Regions from separate parts of the Cyanobium sp. L1E-Cus genome, predicted to be linked through region 1. Evidence: predicted binding sites of a transcription regulator. Region 1 holds the regulator's gene; each other region holds the start of a gene.
The links. Region 1 encodes NtcA, which controls nitrogen genes in cyanobacteria. Its sites were predicted from a motif close to GTANCNNNNGNTAC; they were not measured.
Positions count from the first base shown of each region.

Region 2: urtA (urea ABC transporter substrate-binding protein) is a predicted target of NtcA. The motif match lies at 1,047-1,060, and genes of this name have one in related genera.
Region 3: queF (preQ(1) synthase) is a predicted target of NtcA. The motif match lies at 1,060-1,073, and genes of this name have one in related genera.

Region 1 covers NZ_JAGQBS010000006.1:20,440-22,701, forward strand. Annotated here, with positions in the region: gene dcd (dCTP deaminase) at 1-76, opposite strand, end outside; gene KBZ22_RS07105 (cob(I)yrinic acid a,c-diamide adenosyltransferase) at 76-714, opposite strand; gene ntcA (global nitrogen regulator NtcA) at 956-1,696, shown strand; gene KBZ22_RS07115 (DUF3084 domain-containing protein) at 1,731-2,262, shown strand, end outside.
Region 2 covers NZ_JAGQBS010000003.1:150,245-152,506, forward strand. Annotated here, with positions in the region: gene urtA (urea ABC transporter substrate-binding protein) at 1-963, opposite strand, end outside; gene ureG (urease accessory protein UreG) at 1,083-1,679, opposite strand; gene KBZ22_RS03595 (urease accessory protein UreF) at 1,689-2,262, opposite strand, start outside.
Region 3 covers NZ_JAGQBS010000007.1:105,544-107,805, forward strand. Annotated here, with positions in the region: gene KBZ22_RS08465 (cytochrome c biogenesis protein ResB) at 1-558, shown strand, start outside; gene queF (preQ(1) synthase) at 555-980, opposite strand; gene KBZ22_RS08475 (P-II family nitrogen regulator) at 1,167-1,505, shown strand; gene KBZ22_RS08480 (TlyA family RNA methyltransferase) at 1,528-2,262, opposite strand, start outside.

The sequences.
Region 1 (2,262 bases):
GCACCAGGGTCGACTGAAATGGCTGCAACATTCCTGCCCCAGCCTGCTCGTTGATCCAGCGATCGTTCTTCAGCATCAGAGGCCTCGGCGCAACTGGGTGACCTGATCAGCCATGGCCATCAACTCAGGAGTCATGGCTGGCCCTGTCAAAATGACATCTAGATGGGCTGGGCGGCGCTCCAAGGTTGCCAACACTTCAGCCTGCTCGATGTAGCCCAGCTCCACAGCCAAGCCCAGCTCATCGAGCACCATCAGATCCACCGCACCACTGAGCAGCTGCTCGCGGCTGAAGGCCCACACCTGGCGCACCGCCTCCAACAGCTCGAGCCCCTGGTGGGCAGCTGGCTCTGACAGACAGCCGGGCACACCGGGCCGCAGCCATTGCAGTCGCCCACAGAGCCAGACGCTGCTGCCGAGGCCCTGATCTACGCCGCCCTTAAGGAACTGAGTAACTAGCACCCGGCTGCCCAAGCCGGCACTACGTAGGGCCTGGCTGAGCACGGCACCGTAACTGCCGCGGAAAGGCGCCGTATGGATTTGCAGTAAGCCCTCCGACTGGGCCACCAGCCGCAATGCCGGCGCAGCAGAAGGGGCGGACGCGGCAGCCGCCACAGCCAAAGGGCGATGGCCAGAGCGCTGAGGTTGGTGCTGGACCGCCGGAAAACCAGCTCCAGAGGAGGAGGTGAGGCCTGAGACGGGCAAGCTCGCGGTCATGAACAACCTGAATAAGAACCTTGAAAATCGAAAAACAGACCTGGGGCACCACGAGCAGCCCATGGCCTCGCGGAGCTGAATGTAGCGGGATCGGGCCGCTCCACAAGCAAACGACACCATCCCTAGCGGAAACATACGTACTGGTGCGCAGGGGCGCCGGCGGTGTCGTCTCAAACCGTGTGTATTGCTACAAGCCGCCCCCCGGGTGATCCTTAGGGTCCCGGCACTTGCCAAGACCTTGATGGTTGGCGCTACCCACGGATTTAGCCGTACCGCCAACACCCCATCGACGGGTGCTCCTGGCGTGGTGGCAGGCATGGGCAGCGCCGGCCAGGGCAACCCCACCCTGTTGGAAGTGATCCGGGGCCTGGCCGGCAGCAGTGTCGAGACGATCGAACGGGGCAAGACGATTTTTTTTCCCGGCGATCCAGCCGAGCGGGTCTATCTGCTGCGGCGCGGAGCGGTCCGGCTGTCGCGGGTATATGAATCCGGCGAGGAGATCACCGTGGCCCTGTTGCGTGAGAACAGCCTGTTTGGTGTGCTCTCGCTGCTTACCGGCCAGCGCTCCGATCGTTTTTATCACGCTGTGGCCTTCACCAGGGTCGAGATGGTGACCGCACCAGCCACCTCCGTGCGCCGGGCGATCGAGCAGGACGCCAGCGTGGGCTTGCTGCTGCTGCAGGGCCTGTCTTCGCGAATACTGCAGACCGAAACGATGATCGAAACCCTCACCCACCGCGACATGAGCTCGCGGCTGGTGAGCTTCCTGCTGGTGCTGTGCCGCGATTTCGGCGTGCCCAGCTCGGAAGGGATCACGATTGATCTGCGCCTCTCCCACCAGGCGATTGCCGAAGCGATTGGCTCCACCCGCGTCACAATCACTCGCCTGCTGGGCGACCTGCGCAACGACGGGCTGGTTCAGATCGACCGCAAAAAGATCACTGTGTTTGATCCAATCGCCCTAGCCAAGCGCTTCAGCTGAACGCCAGGGATACTGGGGCCCTCCGGGGACGTATGTGACGGGCTGGCTGCTGATCCTCGCTCTGCTCGCCCTGGGGGGAGTGCTCTCCACCCTGGGCGACCGACTCGGCAGCCTGGTGGGCAAGGCGCGCTTGAGCCTGTTGGGGATGCGGCCCCGCCGCACCGCGGTGTTGATCACGGTGCTCACCGGCAGCCTGATCAGTGCCATCTCCCTCGGCCTGATGCTGCTGGTAAGCGAGCGGCTGCGCACGGGCCTGTTTGAACTCGATCGACTGGAGCAACGGCTGCAAACCAGCCGCAGCCAACTGAGCCGCAGCAACAGCCAACTAGCCAGCAGCCGCCTGCAGGTGGCGCGGGCCGAACAGGGCAAACGCGAGGCTCAGACGCGCTTTGAGCAGGCCCAAGCCCGCGCCAGCAAATTGCGCAAAGAGCTGGCGCCACTTCTTGCACAGCGCAACCGGTTGGAGCTGGAGCGCAGCCGTCTCAGCCAGGAGGTGAAGGGGCGGGATGCGGAAATCCGCCGCACCGAAGCGGAACTAGCCCAGGTGCGCCGCAGGATTAGCGCCG
Region 2 (2,262 bases), on a different contig from region 1:
CCGATTCTCGCCGTACTTGGCCTTGAAATCAGTAGTGAACTTCTTGGAAGCCGGGGTGTCGAGACTCTGGAAGAAGTTCCAGGCCGCATAGGTGCCTTCCAGATATTCGGGGCCAATTGCCGCAACCTCCTCCTCCGCAATCGAGAAGCTCATGATCGAGTAGCCATTGGCAGGGGTGATGCCAGCAGCCTTCATCTGCTTGAAGAAGGCGACGTTGCTGTCACCGTTCAGGGTGTTGACAATCACGCCACCCTTGGGCAGAGCCTGCTTGATCTTGGCAATGATCGGAGCCACCTCGGTGTTGCCAAGCGGCAGGTAGTCCTCTCCCACCAGATTGCCGCCCTCAACCTTGAGCTGCTCCTTCATGATCGTGTTCGCGGTGCGCGGATACACGTAATCGGAGCCCACTAGGAAGAAGTCCTTGCCCTTGTTCTTGAGCAGCCAGGAGACAGCCGGCTCAGCCTGCTGATTGGGTGTAGCACCGCTGTAGAAGATGTTCTTGGAACACTCCTGACCTTCGTACTGGATCGGATAGAAGAGGAAGTGATCCTTGGCCTCAAACACAGGCAGCATCGCCTTGCGGCTAGCTGAGGTCCAGCCACCAAACACCACAGCCACTTGATCCTGATCGATCAGTTTTTTGGCTTTCTCGGCGAAGGTGGGCCAATCAGAGGCGCCATCCTCTTCGACGGGAACAATCTTCAGCTTCTTGCCATCGATGGTGATCCCGCCCTTGGCGTTGATCTCCTCGATCGCCATCAACTCGGCTTCAGCCACCGTGTTTTCGGAGATGGCCATGGTGCCGGAGCGGGAATGCAGAATCCCCACCTTCACTTCATCGTCGAAATCGCCAGAGGCTTTTTCGCCGCCGCCGCCGCAGGCCACCAGCGAAAGGCTGGCTGCCATCGCCGTAGCACCAGCGACGTAACGCATGGTGGTTTTGCGCATCAGGGAAGACTTCATAAAAACTCCTACGGGAAACCGCTGAATGTCCCGCTGCTGTTTAGCGGTCAGTGGAAGGTATCCAGTTGTCACACATTGGCCCTGTAGTGGTTGCTACGGTTCTCGCAAAAGAAAGCTAATTAGGGCAGCTGGGCCCACAAAAACTTTTCCACCGCCTCTAGTCCTTCGCCGCTGCGGATGTTGGTGAAGCACCAAGGGCGCCCAGGGCGCATGCGTTCGGTGTCGGCTGCCATCACCTCGAGGCTGGCTCCCACCATGGGAGCCAGGTCGGTCTTGTTGATCACCAGCAGATCGGAGCGGGTGATCCCCGGGCCGCCCTTGCGAGGGATTTTGTCGCCGGCGGCCACATCGATTACATAAATGCAGAGGTCCACGAGCTCGGGGCTGAAGCTGGCGGCCAGGTTGTCGCCGCCGCTCTCCACCAGCACCAAATCCAGATCGGGGAAGGCCGCCTCCAGCTCGGCCACCGCCGCCCGGTTAATCGAACAATCCTCGCGGATGGCGGTGTGTGGGCAGCCACCGGTTTCGACGCCGCGGATGCGCTCGGGCTCTAGGGCCCCAGCTCGGGTGAGGAACTGGGCATCCTCCTGGGTGTAGATGTCGTTGGTGACAACCGCCAGCTGCAGGCGATCGCGCAGCCGCCGGCAGAGGGCCTCCACCAGGGCGGTTTTGCCCGAGCCCACCGGCCCGGCTACGCCCACCCGCAGCTTGCTCATCCGATCCGCTCAGCTGCGAAACAGCCTGGAGTACAGCTCGGCGTGGCGCAACTGGGCCAGACCCGCACCCACACCACCGCTCCAGAGCTGGTCGGGATCGGCAGCCGCCAGTTCGAGGGCCCGCTCAGCAATCAAAGGCGCCAGACCCAGCTGCAGGCGCTGGGCCTCGGTGGGTCCTAGAGGCACCAGCCGCAACGCCGCACTGAGCTGGTTTGCCACCCAGCCATACAAGTAGGCCTCCACCAGCTCGGTGGCGGCAACCTCCAGAGCGCGGCCCGCCAGGGCAAAGGCTGCCGGCCAAGCCAGGTTCAAGGCAGGCGGATTGAAGCCCAGATCGGCCAGCAGTCCCAGCAGCGAAGCGCCCATCTGCCGCTGCTGGGCGCGCACCTCGGCCGCCTCCCGCAGGGCCAGCAACCAGCTATCGCGCTCGCGCAATTCGGCTGCTTCAGCCAGCAGCAAACCGGGCAAACTGGCCGCCTCCAGCACCAAGGTGCCGCGCTGCAGCTCAGCCTCCAGCCAGGCCCTCACCCCAGCCCCGTCCAGCAAAAGCCCGCGCTGCACCAGCACCTCCAAGCCCTCCGAA
Region 3 (2,262 bases), on a different contig from region 1:
CAGGCTGAGATCAGCGTCAACCATCCGCTGCGCTTCCAGGGAGTCACCCTTTATCAAGCCGACTGGGCCCTGGCCACTATCAGCCTGCAACTGGGCAAAAGCCCCCTACTGGAGCTACCGCTGCAGAGCTTTCCTCAACTAGGCGAACAGATTTGGGGAATCGTGCTGCCCACCCGTCCCGATGGCAGCGAGCCGGTGCTGCTCAGCCTGGGCAGCGAACAAGGGCCTGTGGAGATCTATGGCGCCGACGGAATCTCCTTAGCCCGCCTAGCCCCAGGCGGCGCAGCTGTGGAAGTGAAAGGGCTACCGATACGGGTTGAAAGCGTGCTCCCCGCCAGTGGCATCCTGCTGAAGCGTGATCCGGGGGTTCCACTGGTTTATGCAGGATTTGCGATCGCCCTAGCCGGCGGTGGTCTCAGCTTGCTTGCTACGCGTCAGCTTTGGGCCATAGCTGAGCAGCCGGCCGGCCAAGCGGGTCAGCTGCACGTTGCGGGCCTCTGCAACCGCAATCTCACCGGCTTCGCTGCCGAGCTGCCCCAGATACTCGCCCAGCTCTAACAAGCCAGCCGCGTGCCGTGGCTGACGCGCACCACGGTGTGAACGTTGCCGCGGGGGTGAAAATCAGCCTCCAGCTGCATCCACTGGGGATCGGTGGCAGCAACCAGATCATCCAAGATGCGATTGGTCACCTCTTCATGGGAAATGGAGCGGTCGCGGTAGCTATTCACGTAGAGCTTGATCGCCTTCAGCTCCACCACCCGGGGGCCGGGCTGGTAGATCAGGCGCAACACCGCAAAATCGGGGTAGCCGGAAAATGGGCACTTACAGGTGAACTCCGGTAGCTCGATCGAAATCTCGTAGGCGCGGCCAGGCCTGGGATTGTCAAAACAGATCAGCTCCGCTTCAGCGATGGCGCGCTCGCCATACATGGGCGTCTGGGTGAGGGAGGACGCGCTGGCAGAAGCGGGGCTGGAAGACATCGGAGCAAGGAAAGGGAAAGGGCCAGTGCCACTAGGTGATCTTAAGGAAAGTGGCCGCAGCCAACGGCTGCCCGAGCCGGTAGCAATCGCTACGACGACCCCCGCAAAGCTCGGGCGTAATGGCTTTACTCCCTACCATCGGCAGGGATTTCCTGAGAGACTTCCTACCAAGCCCGAGCTGTTCCTATGAAAAAAATTGAGGCCATCATTCGTCCCTTCAAGCTCGAGGACGTCAAGGTCGCCCTGGTCAATGCGGGGATCGTGGGCATGACCGTGAGCGAAGTGCGGGGTTTTGGCCGTCAAAAGGGCCAGGTGGAGCGCTATCGCGGCTCTGAATTCACCGTCGAATTCCTCCAGAAGCTGAAACTTGAGATAGTTGTCGATGACGACAAGGTCGACACCGTGGTTAGCGCCGTTCAAGACGCGGCCCGCACCGGCGAAATCGGCGACGGCAAGATCTTCGTGAGCACGATTGATTCTGTGATTCGAATCCGCACCGGTGATCGGGACAGCGGCGCCATCTGAGCGCCAGCACCCCTTTTGATTTTTATTCCCTGGGAGTCAGCGTGCTGGCTACCAGGTTTTTTATTTGCTCTGGGCTGATTGGCGCAGAGCGGATTGGCGTAGAGCGGAATTTCGGGTCGCTTTGCGCTGGTTCAACAAGCTGTTCAACAGGCTCAAAAACATCCACTGCAACATCCCCAGCAACATCCCCGGCAACATCACCCATTCCGACCTGCCCATCGCAATCGGAGCGCCGCAGCCAGAGCAGGTATTCGTGGTTGCCGGCAGGTCCAGTGATTGGTGATGCCACCAGGCCGCAAGCCACCAAGCCCAGGCCAGAGGCCGCGGTGATCACCCCTTCGATGGCATCGCAATGGGCAACCGGATCACGCACCACCCCGCCCTTGCCCACCCGGCCCTTGCCCACCTCAAACTGGGGTTTAACCAGCAACAGCAGATCCACGGGTGCTTGCGGTTGCAGCAGCGCCAGGAGGGCAGGCAGCACCAAGGCCAAGGCAATAAACGACACATCTGCCACCGCTAGATCGGGCCAGGGGTCTTCGGGGCCGTAAAGAGCATCCGGGGTGAGGTGACGCAGGTTGGTGCGCTCCTTGAGCACTACCCGCGGATCACTGCGCAGGCTCCAGGCCGTCTGGCCGTAGCCCACATCAATTCCATAAATGCGGCAGGCCCCGTGCTGAAGCAGACAATCGCTGAAGCCGCCAGTGGAGATGCCGCCATCAAGGCAAACGCGCCCCTGCACGGCGATGGGGAAGGC